4 regions of the Nonomuraea sp. CX421 genome follow, and region 2 is predicted to be linked to each of the others. Evidence: riboswitches for the same ligand, from Rfam matches in the RefSeq annotation. Region 2 holds a riboswitch; each other region holds the start of a gene.
What was found. Region 2 has a riboswitch for cyclic di-AMP ahead of AC5L3X_RS38495 (coiled-coil domain-containing protein). Riboswitches for the same ligand answer to the same signal wherever they lie in the genome.
Positions count from the first base shown of each region.

Region 1: another riboswitch for cyclic di-AMP. It lies ahead of AC5L3X_RS34040 (CHAP domain-containing protein); the one in region 2 lies ahead of AC5L3X_RS38495 (coiled-coil domain-containing protein).
Region 3: another riboswitch for cyclic di-AMP. It lies ahead of AC5L3X_RS25620 (CHAP domain-containing protein); the one in region 2 lies ahead of AC5L3X_RS38495 (coiled-coil domain-containing protein).
Region 4: another riboswitch for cyclic di-AMP. It lies ahead of AC5L3X_RS21315 (C40 family peptidase); the one in region 2 lies ahead of AC5L3X_RS38495 (coiled-coil domain-containing protein).

Region 1 is NZ_JCADBK010000029.1:31,651-35,199, reverse strand. It holds gene AC5L3X_RS34045 (amidase) at 1-1,052, opposite strand, end outside; cyclic di-AMP (ydaO/yuaA leader) riboswitch at 1,376-1,525, shown strand; gene AC5L3X_RS34040 (CHAP domain-containing protein) at 1,537-2,205, shown strand; gene AC5L3X_RS34035 (LamG-like jellyroll fold domain-containing protein) at 2,581-3,549, shown strand, end outside.
Region 2 is NZ_JCADBK010000042.1:15,308-18,856, reverse strand. It holds gene AC5L3X_RS38500 (carboxylesterase/lipase family protein) at 1-302, opposite strand, end outside; gene AC5L3X_RS38495 (coiled-coil domain-containing protein) at 677-1,630, opposite strand; cyclic di-AMP (ydaO/yuaA leader) riboswitch at 1,635-1,772, opposite strand; gene galT (galactose-1-phosphate uridylyltransferase) at 1,840-2,922, opposite strand; gene AC5L3X_RS38485 (DeoR/GlpR family DNA-binding transcription regulator) at 2,919-3,549, opposite strand, start outside.
Region 3 is NZ_JCADBK010000015.1:155,774-159,322, reverse strand. It holds gene AC5L3X_RS25630 (aldo/keto reductase) at 1-202, shown strand, start outside; gene AC5L3X_RS25625 (Gfo/Idh/MocA family protein) at 221-1,174, shown strand; cyclic di-AMP (ydaO/yuaA leader) riboswitch at 1,294-1,430, shown strand; gene AC5L3X_RS25620 (CHAP domain-containing protein) at 1,442-2,104, shown strand; gene AC5L3X_RS25615 (YciI family protein) at 2,291-2,719, shown strand; gene AC5L3X_RS25610 (RNA polymerase sigma factor) at 2,876-3,549, shown strand, end outside.
Region 4 is NZ_JCADBK010000011.1:143,095-146,643, reverse strand. It holds gene AC5L3X_RS21330 (MarR family winged helix-turn-helix transcriptional regulator) at 1-140, shown strand, start outside; gene AC5L3X_RS21325 (DMT family transporter) at 186-545, shown strand; gene AC5L3X_RS21320 (DMT family transporter) at 619-1,032, shown strand; gene AC5L3X_RS21315 (C40 family peptidase) at 1,196-1,792, opposite strand; cyclic di-AMP (ydaO/yuaA leader) riboswitch at 1,851-2,006, opposite strand; gene AC5L3X_RS21310 (class I SAM-dependent methyltransferase) at 2,272-2,964, opposite strand; gene AC5L3X_RS21305 (LysR family transcriptional regulator) at 3,035-3,549, shown strand, end outside.

The DNA.
Region 1 (3,549 bases), on a different contig from region 2:
CTCCAGCCGGGCATCTCGAACGCGACGCGCAGGCGTTCGAGCACCTCGGGGTCGAACAGCTCGGGCGCCTCGGCCAGGCGGCCCGCGTGCACGGCCGCCGTTTCGGCGCTCTGGACGGCGGTGTAGGTCTCCCGTAGTTCCCCCGCGATCCCCGCGGGCAGCCGGACCTCCTCCAGCGGCCCCGCCGCCGCGCGCACGGCGCTCACCACCCGCGCGTCGCAGGCGAACAGACCGGTGGGATCCAGCCAGGCCACCCGCGCGGCCCCGGCGTCGTCGGGCGGGCCCGCCGGGGTGCCGTGATCCGCGCCGGACTCGGGGTGACCGCCCTCGGCCGGGGCGGTCCCGGCCAGGTGGCGGTAGGCGAGCAGGCAGTCCCGCTCGTCGCCCGCGAGGACGCCGACGTGGTCGAGAGTCCGCGACAGGGGGAAGACGCCGTCCGCCGGGATGGCGCCGTACGCGGGCTTGAAGCCGGCCACCCCGCACAGCGCGGCGGGGATGCGCACGGAGCCGCCGGTGTCGGTGCCGAGCGCGAGCGGGACCAGGCCGGCGGCCACGGCGGCCGCGCTGCCGCCGCTGGAGCCGCCCGACATGCGGGCCGGATCGTGGGGGTTGCGTGAGGGGCCGGTGGCCGACCGGTCGCCCGTGGGGCCGTAGGCGAACTCGTGGGTCGTGGTCGTGCCGACGATGACCGCGCCGGCCCGGCGCAGCCGCGTCACGCACTCCGCGTCGGTCTCGGCGACGTGGCCGGCGAAGTGCCGCGATCCCATGGTCACGGGCAGGCCGGCGACCATGATCAGATCCTTGACGCCCACCGGCACGCCGTGCAGATGGCCTCGATCGGCGCCCTCGGCCAGCTCGTCGTCCGCCCGCCGCGCCGCCGCCCGGGCCCCGTCGGCGTCGACGGTCACGAACGCGTTGAGCGGCGGATCGAGCCGGGCGATGGCGTCGAGCGCCAGCTCGGTCAACTCGGCCGACGTGGTCCGGCCCGCGCGCAGGTCGCGGGCGAGCTCGGTGATGCCGCGGCCGGCGAACGGGCCAAGGGAGATCGGCATGGTGGTCCTCACGGGTGTCACGACAGTGGACAGTCTCCATACCATGCCGGTCGCGGTTCGATCTATCGCGGGGTGGTCTGGAGCGCCCCCGCTTTGCCTTTCCGAGAGGCCCGTTTGAGGGTGGAAAGGTAAAAGTTCGGGCCGACATCCGTTGCGGGATAGGGGATTCCGTTAGGGGGACCCTAACCGCGCTTGCAGTGCTCTATACGATTCGCATACCTTGGTGGACATATGCGGTAGACGCCAGGGCTGAGAGAGACGTCCGCGTTACCGTTCAATTGCCGGAGACTACGTCCTGACCTGCGTGAACCTTCAGCGCAGAGCGACGTGGCCCGCCGAATCCGCGACATCGCGAAACCGGGGACCCACTTCATTTCTGGGGTGAATCGGTCGATCTCTTCCAGAGACGGTCCGTAGGGCACTTCCACGCCCGAACCCGGCAGCTAACCCGGTAGGCGGAATGGAAGCAAGGAGCAATCTCTGCATGGCCAAGAACATCCTGAACCGCGCCCAGATCAAGGCCAACGCCTCCCGGATCGCAGTCGGGCTGACCATCGCGGCCGGTGCGGCCTTCGTCGGAGCGCCGGCGATGGCGGCCCAGCACCCGGCGCAGACCAACGCCTCCCAGCAGCAGGTCGCCGCGGCCCCCGCCAACCAGGTGAGCACCCAGAGCGTGCTGCAGATCGCCGAATCGCAGATCGGCGTCAAGGAGAACGCGTCCGGCGGCGGAACCCCGTACCACAGCTGGTACATGTCCTCGCCGCGCGCGGCCGAGACCCTCGCCCGTGACGGCGGCGGCAGCCCGAAGCTGTACGCCAACGCCCCGTGGTGCGCCATGTTCATCTCCTGGGTCGGCGAGCAGGCCGGCGCCCGCAGCACGATGGGCTGGGACGCCTACACCGTCACCTACGCCGACTGGTTCAAGGCCAACAAGCGCTGGGGCGACGGCGCCAAGCCCGGAGCCGTGGTCTTCTACGACTGGAACAGCGGCGAGTCCACCAGCGGCATCGACCACGTCGGCCTGGTCAAGAAGGACAACGGCGACGGCACGATCACCGCGATCGAGGGCAACACCGGCAACGGCAAGGTCGAGGAGCGAGTCCGGCCCAAGACGCAGGTCACGGGCTACGGCTACCCCGCCTACAAGGCCTGACCGGTTGACCTCCTCCTGACCCCCTCCGCCGGAGATCCCCCGTCCGGACGACATCCGCGCCCCGCACGCCGGGGCGCGGATGTCGTTTCTTTCAGGACGGCGGACGGGTCGGCCGAAGTGGGCTGGTGACGGGATGACCATGGCGTCGTATAGTGCGGTCAAGATCGTAGTTCGGTCGGATCGGCCGGCGGCCGTGACGGCCCCTTCCCTCGTCGGACACCATCCCGGGGCCGCCCCGTACCAGCCGGAGGAGAGTCGAGTGGATTCATGCGGACACCCGCCTGTCGCGTTATCGGAGCGGTGATCGCGGTGCAGGCGAGAGGGCACACCCCATCAGGTCCCGGTCACACCACCCGACGTGTCACAGCAGTCGCCATGGCGGCTGCTTTTTTCGTTGCCGGCACCGCCGTCGTCCCGCCGGCGACCGCCACCTCCGCCACCTCCGCCACCTCGGGCGCTGAGCGGGCCGAGCGGGCCGAGCCGCCCGCGGCCGGGGCCGCCACCGAGCGGGAGGCCCTGTCGGCGGCGCGGCTGACCGGGGAGCGCGTCGAGGTCGGCTCCCTGCGGACCGAGACGCGCACGGTCCACGCCACCCCCGGTGGCGCCCTCGTGCTGGAGCAGCACGCCCGGCCGATCCGCGTGCGCCAGGACAGCCGCTGGGTCGAGGTGGACACGACACTGCGGCGCCTGCCCGACGGCTCGGTGGCCCCGGCCGCGACGGCGGCCCGACTACGGTTCTCCGGCGGCGGCGCGGCTCCGATGGCGACGGTCACGCGAGGGGCCAAGTCACTGGCCGTGTCCTGGCCGGGCGGCCTGCCCGCGCCTGCCCTCGACGGCCCCACCGCCACCTACGCCGAGGTGCTGCCCGGCGTGGACCTCCAGGTCACGGCCGACGTGGACGGCTTCTCGCACGTGCTCGTGGTGAAGACGCGGCAGGCGGCCCAGAACGGCCGGCTGGACCGGCTGCGGTTCGCCCTCCGGGCCGAAGGGCTGTCCGTGCGGCGCAGCCGGGGCGGCGGCGTCGAGGCGGTCGACCGGGCCGGCGCGGAGGTGTTCGTCGCCCCGGTGCCGCTGATGTGGGACTCGCCCGCCACTCCCGACGGCCGCCGCGCCGCCCCCGCCGTCCGGCCGGGCGAAGGGCCGGCCCCGGGCTCGCGGCACGAGGCGATGGGCCTGGAACTGGCCGGCGAGACGCTGACGCTCGCCCCCGACCGGGCCATGCTGACCGCGCCCGGCACCCGCTATCCCGTCTACCTGGACCCGTCGGTGTCGGCCCCGCGCGGCTCGTGGACGTCGGTCTGGAAGAAGTACCCGACGACCAACTACCTCAACTCCAGCGACGTG
Region 2 (3,549 bases):
GCCGGATCCGGCTCCGGTGTCCAGACGTTGACCGTCAACCAGTCGTCGCCGGTGGTGCCCTCAGACGCCCCGAGCAGGCCGGACTGCGGGGGCGGCGGGCCGTACGCGACCGCCGGGCGCACCCCCTCCCAGCCGCGCAGCGGCTGTGGCGCGGCGAAACGGAGGGCGCCGACCGGCGGCTCGGCGAACGGGATGCCGCGGAAGACCGCCAGGCCCGCCTCGCGGCCGCCGCGGAGGACGCCGGCCGTCGTGCGGACTTCCGGCTCGGACTCGGACGGCCTGCCGGACGCGGTGACGGCCACTTCGCGGTCTCCTCTCCGTTCCTGCTCGGCCGAGCATCCCAGCGCGCGCCAGCTACGGGCAAAGCATTTAGCCGAACGCCGGGCCGCCGCCCGGCGGCCCGGATACCCTCGTCCTTCCGGCGATCGAGGCGGGCGCGATCGGCTACCTGCTCAAGGACGCTCCCCGGGAGGACCTGCTGCACGGAGCGCGGGCCGCCGCCAAGGGCGGGAGCGTGCTGTCCCCTTCGGTGGCGGCACGGCTGATGAACCGGGTCAGGACACCCGCGCCGCAACTGCTCAGCCAGCCTGTCGAGTAGGTGCTCGCGCGCGAAGCCACCGGTGCGATCGGCTTCGTCGTCGGTGCGCGTGGCGCGTCAGATGCCGTTCGTCCCTCTTCAGTGCATCGAGATGTGTACGTGGTCGAAGTGGTTCTCGGTGATGCTGCCCCGGTTGGACATGGCGCTCCAGCCGGACCCGTGGTTGATGCGCTGCTTCCAGATCACGTACTTGACCCCGAGCTTGGCCCTGTTCTGCAGGGTCCATTCGGCGATGCGGTCGCCGAGCGCCGAGTTGGCCGCGCTCGGCATGGAACCACCCGTGCTCATCATGAAGTCGCAGGCGCGCCCCAGCGGATGCTCGCCGCTCGAACCCGACCTGAAGCAGCCCACGCTGTACGGCAGCGCAAAGTTCTTCTGGATCAACGCCCGGATCGCACGCGTACGGGTGGTGATGTTGTCCGAGCCGGACGGCAGCTCGGGTGTCCAGGTGCCGTTGGAACGCCGGCCGGTGCTGACCGGGATGAGATCCCGGAGCTTCTTCTCGATGTCCTTGATGAGGTCCTCGGCCTCGTCGCGCTGCTGGTCGACGCTGGTCGCGTCGGCGCTGACCTTGGCGGTGAGCGCGGTGGCGGCTTCGGCGGCCTGCTTCTTCTCGTCCCGGGCGTCGGCCACGCCCTGGACGACGGCCTGCTGCTCGGCGGTCAACTGGTCGAGCACCGCCGCGCCGCCTCCGCTGCTGGGAGGCAGCACGCTGGGCAGGGAGAGCTCGGCGTTCTGGTAGCGCAGCCGGGCGATCTCGGCGACCCGCTTCTCGGCCGTCGTGAGGGCCTCTTCGGAGGTGGCGAGCCGTTCCTTGGCGGTCGCCGCGGCCTGCCGGGCCTCGGCCAGCTCGACCCGCTTGAGGTTGTAGGCCTCGATGAGCTTGTCGACCTTCTTGTTCAGGCTCTTCAGCTCGGCCCGGAGCTGGGCCTCGCTGGGTTTCGGCGCGGCCGACGCGGGCGCTGAGCCGAAGGCCAGTGCCGCGGCGGCGGTGAGGCCGATGGCAAGACGCGTGGGGAGCGCAGCCGCCACGAAGATGTCCTCTCCCTCTGCCGACCGGGTTAGCTGACGGGTTCGGGCATGGGAGTCGCCCTACCACCGAAGTGGATTCACCCCAGATGCGGTGGGTCCCCGGTTCCCGGGCGACGCGCCCGGGATTAGGCGCGCAACGGCAGTTATGGCCGGTGCAGAAGGGATATTAGTAGTAAAACGAAGGTCATGCGACTCTAAGTAGAAATCAATTAGTGATCTACCTGTGATCGAAGCATCCGTGCGGCCTCCTCGGGCGACACGTCGTTGACGAACGCGCCCATCGCCGACTCCGAGCCGGCCAGGAACTTCAGCTTCCCGGGCGCCCTCCTGATGCTGAACAGCTCCAGGTGCAGGTAGGCCAGCTCGCGGTCCCGCCGTACGGGCGCCTGGTGCCAGGCCGAGACGTACGGCATGACGACGTCGAACAGCCCGTCGAGCGCCCGCAGCACCGAGGTGTAGAGCGGGGCGAACGCGGCCCGCTCCTCCTCCGACAGCGCCGCCAGGTCGGGCGTCCGCCGGTGCGGATACACGTGCACCTCGAACGGCCAGCGGGCGGCGGCCGGCACGAAGGCGGTCCACAGCTCGTTGGAGGCGACCACCCGGATCCCCGCGGCGCGCTCGGCGGCCAGCACGTCGGCGAACAGGTTGGCGCCCCCGTGCCCGGCCGCGTAGCGGGAGGCGGCGCCGAGCTGCAGCTTCGTCCGGGGGGTGACGTACGGGTAGGCGTAGATCTGCCCGTGCGGGTGCGTCAACGTGATGCCGATCTCCTCACCCCGGTTCTCGAAGCAGAACACCTGCTCGACGCCCTCCAGGGCGGACAGCTCGGCCGTACGGTCGGCCCAGGCCTCCATGACGAGCTCGACCCGCGAGGGAGACAGGCGCGAGAACGACGAGGAGTGGTCCGAGGTGAAACACATCACCTCGCACCGCCCCACCCCCGGGCGAACCTCACTCAACCCGCCCACATCCTCATAAGCGCCGAAATTTCCGGAGAAGGAGGGGAAGCGGTTCTCGAACACCACCACGTCATAGTCGTGCGCCGGGATCTCTGAGGCCCGCGTGCCGGACGACGGGCACAACGGACATTCGTCAGCCGGAGGCAGGAACGTCCGAGTCTGCCGATGCCCCGCCACCGCGATCCACTCCTCGGTCAGCGGGTCGTACCGCAGCTCCGAGGCCACCGGCCGGGGATCGAGCGGCCGCCGGTCGATCGCGCTCCGGTCGGCGTCGTCGCGCCGGTCGAAGTAGATCAGCTCACGTCCGTCGGCCAGGTGGGTGATGGTCCGTTTCACTGCGAATCCTCTGCGATGATCAGCTCGCCGACCCGCTCGGCCAGCTCAAGACGTGCGTCCTCGGGCAGGGCCGCGTCGCTGATGACCACGTCGGCCTCGGTCAGCTGGGCGATCGTGCTGATGCCGACGGTGTTCCACTTCGTGTGGTCGGCGGGGACGACCAGCCGGTGCGCCGCGGCCACCAGCTCCCGGTCGGTCTCCGATTCGAGCAGGTTGGGCGTGGTGAACCCGGCGCGCACCCCCATCCCGTGCACCCCGAGGAAGAGCGTGTCGACGTGCAGGCGGCGGATCGCGGCCACGGCCACGGGCCCCACCAGCGCGTCGGAGGGAGTGCGGACCCCGCCGGTGAGCACGACCGTGCGGTCGGCGCGCGGGTTGCGATGAAAGACGTCGGCGACCGGGATCGAGTTGGTGATGACCGTGAGCTCGGGCACGCCGACCAGGTGATGGGCCAGCGCCCAGATGGTGGTGCCCGCCGAGAGCGCCACGGCGGTGCCCGGTCGCACCAGCCCGGCGGCGCGGCGCGCGATGGCGTCCTTCTCCCGCTGCTGGCGGGCGGACTTGGCGGTGAAGCCCGGCTCCTCGGTGGAGCCGGGGCCGAGGGCCGTGGCGCCGCCGTGCACCTTC
Region 3 (3,549 bases), on a different contig from region 2:
CCGCACCCCGGCGCAGATCGTGCTCCGCTGGCACATCCAGCTGGGCAACGTGGCGATCCCCAAGTCGGTCACGCCGTCGCGGATCAAGGAGAATTTCGGCGTCTTCGACTTCGTCCTCGACCAGGAGGACATCGCGGCTATCGGGGCGATGAACATCGGGAAACGGCTCGGACCCGACCCGGATCAGTTCAACAGGGGGTAAAGATTACGATCCCTCCTTATGAGGGATCTTTCATGGGGAATCGCGGCGACCGGCGGCATCGCCAGGACCGTAGGGGCGGTCATCGCGGCGGAGCCGGGGATGCGGGTGGCGGCCGTCGGCTCGCGCGACCTCGGCCGGGCACGCGCGCTGGCCGCGGCACTGGGCGCCGAGTCGGCCCACGGCTCGTACGCCGCGCTGTGCGCCGATCCCGCCGTGGACGCCGTCTACGTGGCGACGCCGCACGCCCAGCACCTGGAGGTGGCCGAGGCCGCGATCGCCGCGGGCAAGGCGGTGCTGTGCGAGAAGCCCCTGGCCGCCTCGCTCGCCGACGCCGAGCGGATGGTGCGGCTGGCCCGCGAGGCCGGCGTCTTCCTGATGGAGGCCATGTGGATGCGGTTCAACCCGCTAATCCAGCGGCTGGCGGCCGATCCGCGCTTCGGTGACCTGCGCTCCGTGCACGCCAGCTTCGGATTCGCTTCGCCGTATGACCCGCTGCATCGGCTCTGGGCTCCGGAACTCGGCGGCGGGGCACTGCTCGACCTCGGGATCTACCCGTTCGGGCTGGCTCAGCTGCTCCTGGGGACACCGCCGGAGCTGCGGATGACGGGGTCGCTGGCGCCGTCGGGCGTGGACGCGGAGGCGGCGGGCGTGCTCCTCTACCCGGGCGGCAGGCGGGCGCTGGTGGAGGTCTCGTTACTGGGTGCCCTGCCCAACAGCGCGTACGTGGTCGGCACCGGGATGCGGGCCGACATCGAGGCGCCGTTCTGGGCGCCGCGACGGATGACCCTGAGCGGGCCGTCGATCGAATCGGAGACGTACGAGCTCGCTCCCGAGGACAACGGATACGCCGGCGAGGTGCGCGAGGTGCGCGACGCGCTGGCCGCCGGGCGGACCGAGAGCGCGATCATGCCCCTTGACGAGAGCCTCGCCATGATGGGGCTGCTCGCGGCGGCTCGCCGACAACTTTCCTGACCAGGGCAGTTACCCACCTTGTCATCCCCTTGCCCGCTGTATTACCTTATGGGGCATTCGCGGCATACGTCCGTTTTATCGGTTCGTTGCCGTTCCATCGACAAGAACATCGCAGGATCTACCTGCGACCGCTGAATCCGCCTCTCGCGGAACCGGGGACCCAGGTCTCATTGGGGTGAATCGGCACATCGTGCCGTAGGGCAGCTTCCACGTCCGAACCCGTCAGCTAACTCGGTAAGCGGTATGGAAGCGAGGAGTCCCCCACCGATGGCCGTCAGTCGTCTTTCCCATACCCTCAGGCGCCACGCCGCCCGCGCCGCCCTGGGCGTCACCCTCACCGCCACCGCGGCCTTCGGCGTCGTCGCCCCCGCCTCCGCCGACACCCCCCAGCACGCGGGCGCCGGCGCGGAGACCCCGGCCAAGGCCGACGTGGTCAGCGTGACGGCGGATCAGGTGCTCGCCCTGGCCAGGTCCCAGATCGGCATCTCGGAGAACGCCTACGGGGGAGGCACCAAGTTCCAGAAGTGGTACGCCGACTCGCAGCGCGCCGCCGAGACGATCGCCCGTGACGGCGGCAACCGGGCCGCCTACCTCAACGCCGCCTGGTGCGCGATGTTCGTCTCCTGGGTCGGCGAGAACGCCGGCGCCCGGTCCCAGATCGGCTGGGACGCCTACACCGTGACGCACGCCCAGTGGTTCGCCGACCAGGGCCGCTGGGGCACCACCCCTGAGCCCGGCGCCGTCGTCTTCTTCGCCTGGAGCGGCAGCAAGAGCATCGGCTCGATCAACCACGTCGGCTTCGTCGTCAAGGACAACGGCAACGGCACGCTGACCACCATCGAGGGCAACACCGGCAACGGCAAGGTCGAGGAGCGGGTCCGGCCCAAGTGGCAGGTCGTCGGCTACGGCTACCCGTCGTACGCGGCCTGACCCTCCTTTCCGCCTCCCCCTTCCGGCGAGCGCGCCCCACTCCCCCTCGGGCGCGCGCTCGCCGCTTCTCCGGAACAATCCTGGCGAGACGTGTCGATTCGCGGGCACGGAGTTCGACGCGTTGGTGAGCGCGGGGTCCGGCCGGGGCCCCGGCAACGGACGAAGGAGGTCGGCGTCGTGAAGTTCATGATCGTTGGCAGGGGCAACGAGGAGACCGAGGCCGGCGTCATGCCCAGCCAGGAGCTGGTGGACGCGATGACCGAGTACAACGAGTCGCTGGTCAAGGCCGGGGTCCTGCTGGCCGCCGAGGGGCTCTACCCCAGCTCGCACGGTGCCCGCATCGCCTACAGCGGGGGCAGGGCGACCGTGCTCGACGGGCCGTTCACCGAGGCGAAGGAGCTCATCGCCGGCTTCTGGCTGATCCAGGTCAAGTCGCGCGAGGAGGCCCTTGAATGGGCGATGCGGGTCCCCGTCCCGGGCGGGCACGAGGGCGTTGGCCTGCACGTGTGGCAGGTGTTCGACCCGACCGACCTGCCGCCGGAGTCGATGTCGCCCGAGACCGCCGAGCGCGAGCGCGCCCTGCGCGGGTCCCTGGAGGGCCACGAAGGCGCTTGATCCCGTCGCCCCGCCACGCCTGGCCGGTGGCGGGCCCGCGGGCCGTCTCGAGATCGCGGCCCGGCACGAGATTCCGGGCCGGCACGAGATTCCGGGCCGGACGGACGCGTCGCGGGCGCGGTTGCGGGCGGGCCCGGGGGCTGGTCTCATGGGCCGGTGACGGCTTCCGAGACCCATCAGGCGATCGAGGCGGTGTGGCGGATCGAGGCGGCCCGCCTCATCGCCGGGCTGGCCCGGATGATGCACGGCGACCTCGGCCTGGCCGAGGAGCTCGCGCAGGACGCGCTGGTCGCGGCGCTGGAGCAGTGGCCGGAGTCGGGCGTGCCGCGCAACCCGGGCGCCTGGCTCATGGCGGTGTCCAAGCGGCGCGCCGTCGACCTGCTGCGCCGCCAGGAGCGCTACGAGCGCAAGCTGGTCGAGCTCGGCCGCGACCTCGACGGCGAGGACGAGCTCCCCGATGTCGAGGAGATCGAGGACGACCTGCTCCGGCTGGTGTTCACCGCCTGCCATCCGGTGCTGTCGACCGAGGCACGGGTGGCGATGACGCTGCGGGTGCTCGGCGGGCTGACGACCGACGAGATCGCCCGGGCCTTCCTGGTGCCCGAGCCCACCGTGGCGCAGCGGATCGTGCGGGCCAAACGAACGCTGGCCGACCGGAAGGTCCCGTTCGAGGTGCCGCAGGGCGATGAGCTCGCGGGGCGGCTGGCCTCGGTGCTGGAGGTGATCTATCTCGTCTTCAACGAGGGCTACTCGGCCACCGCCGGCGGCGACTGGATGCGGCCCGCGCTGTGCGACGACGCGCTGCGGCTCGGCCGGGTGCTGGCCGGGCT
Region 4 (3,549 bases), on a different contig from region 2:
GCCTGGTCCGGGAGGTGCGCGGCCCTTACGAGGAGCGGGTTCGCGAACTCCTCGGCCACGTGGCGGCGCACTATCCGCAGCTCGACGCGAGCCGGCTCAGCCGCGCTCTGAGCGACCTCGGCAACCTGGTCGTCCCCTGACGATCCCCCGCGCCCGATCGCGGGGGCCGAATCACGCGTTCTCATATGCATGTACATGCAGGAATCTACCCGAAAGGAACACCCATGAGCTGGCTCTACCTGGGAGTCGCCGTGATCTTCGAGATCGCGGTGGCCCTCTCGGCAAGCAAGGCGAAGGGCTTCACCCACCTGTGGTGGACCGCCGCGACCCTGGTCAGCGGCGCGATCGCGACCTTCTTCCTCAGCCTGGCACTTCTCACCTTCGACGTCGGCGTCGGTTATGCCCTCTGGACCTCGGTGGCAGGCGTCGGGATCGTCGTCGTCGGCGCACTGCTGCTCGGCGAGCGTCTGAACGGGAGGAAGCTCCTCGGCATCCTCATCGTCATCGCCGGCGTCGTCGGACTGCAACTCAGTGGAGCGGCCTGATGAGCCATCCGGCGTCCCCACCGCGCACCACCCGCTCGCCCCACACTCCCGCATCACGAAAGGACTGACCCCCATGACCGCGACAGGCGCACAGCACGGTTCCAAGGCCGGTGCGTGGCTCGTGCTCCTGCTGGCCGGAGCATTCGAGGTCGGCTACGCGCTCAGCGTCGGAGGCAGCGCGGGATTCACCGTCCTGGGCTGGTCCGTCTCCGCCGTCGTGTTCTTCCTGCTGACGCTCTTCTGCCTCAGCGTCGCTCTCCGGAACATCGACGTCGGGATCGGCTACGCCGTCTGGGCGGGCATCGGCGCAGTCGGCGCCGCCGTCCTCGGCCCGGTGTTCTTCGACGAGTCACTCACTGTCACTCGAGCGTTCTGGCTGGCAGTGATCATCGCGGGGGTCGTCTGGCTGAAGCTCGCGGACAGCCCCGAGCCCGAGGCCGGGAAAGCCGCGTCCACGTCTGACGCGCGAACCGTGACCGACCGGTGACCCCAGGAGGTTCGCGGTCGCACCGCCGGCATTCACCCGAAGCCGGGTCTCCCTCCTGAGCGGCCGGGAGTCACTCGGCGGAGCGAATCCCAGCGGTCTGCCGCGAACGACAAGTCGGCGACAGACCGCTGAGATTCCGCCAGCTCCCATTCGGCCCTACAGGTCACAGACCGGGACGTACCGCCCCCACGAACGACGACTTGCGCCACCCGCTGACCTTCTCGACGCGTACCGTGAAGCCGGTCCTCGGCGAATGGATCATTTTGCCCTTGCCGACGTACATGCCCACGTGACCGAGCCCGCGGAAGAACATCAGGTCTCCTGGCTGGAGGTTCTTCCAGGAGACCTTCTTCTTGATGCGTGCGTACTGGCTGTTCGTCACGCGCGGGATCGTCACCCCGGCCTTCCTCCAGGCGTACTGGACGAGGCCGGAGCAGTCGAACGAACCGGGTCCGGTGGCGCCGTACCGGTACGGGTCACCGATCTGGTTCCTGGCCACGGCGACGGCCGTGCGGGCCTTCGCCTGCTGCCGTGCGGCCTTCGATCTCTTCGCGGTCTTACTCTTCGCGGTCTTGTTCTTCCCGGACGCGACGGTCACCGATCCGGCGTTGGTCCGCGCGGGCGCCGTGGTCCGCACCGTGGCGCCCGTCGTGGCCGTCGTGGCCGTCGCGGGGGAAAGGGCCGAGCCGCTCGCCGTCGCCACCTCGGCCTGAGCGGGGTGCACCAGGCCGCCGGCCGTCACGGTCATCGTGAGGGCCACGCCACTCAGGGCAAGGCGGGACAGACGGGGGTTTTGCGAGGTAGACAGGATTTCTCCTTGGATCTTCCACGAACGCCTACCGGGTTAGCTGACGGATTCGGGCCTGGAAGTCGCCCTACGGCGCGATGCGCGCCGATTCACCCCTGATCCACGAAGGATCGCTGGGTCCCCGGTTCCGTGCCTCCTGGCTGCACGGATTCGGCAGGTCACCGGCCTCGCGTTCGAGGCGGACGGCGACCGGCGGATCTTTGTCTCGACCACATCGGCGGACCGATGTCGGCGGGCGGCGAACATGGCGTGTTCGCCGCGACGCCAGAACCTACGCCGCTTTGTCACGAACAAGCAAAGGCAGAGTCAAGCTGTAAAGATCCGATAAAGGTGTCAGTAAGGTGATGAGCCCCTGTTTATCAGGGGGTTCTGTAATGAGAATGTGACCCTCCTCACACTTGACGAAACGCCTGTGTGTCAGGTCCCAAATGTCACTTCTGTCGCGCTGTCACCCTGAGCCCCACATGCTGGAGGGTCCCGGCCGCGATCCGCTCGCGCTCGATCCGCCACAGCTCTCCGGCGACCTCCTCGGCGCCGGAGACCAACCTGCCGCCGAGGTAGCGGGACAGGTACGGCTGACGCCGTACGTCGTCGATCCGGAAGCGCGCGGCGATCCCGGCGAGCATGGCGTCACCGCGCGCGTATCCCGCGTGGGCGGCCCGCCAGCGCCCGGCCGGGTCCGGGCAGGGCCCGCGCGGGAAGTCGGCGAGCCCGGCGGCGGCCAGCAGCGCGCCCGCGTCGTAGAACCAGGCGGCGTCCGCCGCGCCGGCCCGGTCCCAGGCGAACTCGTCCACCGCCAGGGTCCCGCCGGGGGCCAGCAGCGCGGCCGCCCGGTCGAGCACGGCCTCCAGCGGGCTCATGTGGTGCAGCGAAAGCGACAGGATGATCACGTCGAACGGGTCGTCCCGATGACTCGCCAGGTCGGCCCGCACGGCGGGCACCCCGGCCGACCGCGCCGCCGCGACGGCCTCGGCCGAGATGTCCAGGGCGGTGACCTCGTGCCCGTGCCGGGCCAGCGCGGCGGCCAGCCCGCCGTCGCCGCACCCGGCGTCGAGGATCCGGACGGGCCCACCGGGCAGCACCTCGTCCAGCCAGTCCAGTTGATGGTCGTCGATCGTCTCCATGTGCCGAGCATCCACCGGCCGAGGCATGCGCACTACTGCGGATTCGGCATGAAAGGCATAAGCTCCATGCATGCTTGACCTTTGGTCGCTCCGGGTGCTGCACGAGGTGGGCAGGCTCGGCTCCTTCTCGGCCGCGGCCGGGGAGCTCTCGATGACCCAGCCGGCCGTGTCGCGGCAGATCGCCACCCTGGAGCGGCGGGCGGGCGTGCGGCTGTTCGACCGGCTGCCGCGCGGGGTACGGCCCACCGACGCCGGGCGGGCGGCGCTCGACCAGGCGTCGGAGATCCTCGACGGGGTCACGCTGTTCGAGACCCGGCTGCGCGCCTTCGCCGAGGCGGGCGCGGGGCGGGTGCGGGTGTCGGCCTTCCCCAGCGCGGCCACCGCCTACGTGCCCGACCGCTTCCGCGCCTTCGCCGCGCTGCACCCGGGCGTCGAGCTCTCCCTGACGGTCCGGGGCGGCCCAGACGACCCGTACGCCGGACTGCTGGCCGGACAGGCCGACGTGGCGCTGCTGACGTCCTGGGACCCCGAGCCGGGGCCGGGCGTCGAGCTGGTGCCGCTGATGGAGGACGACCTGCACGTCGC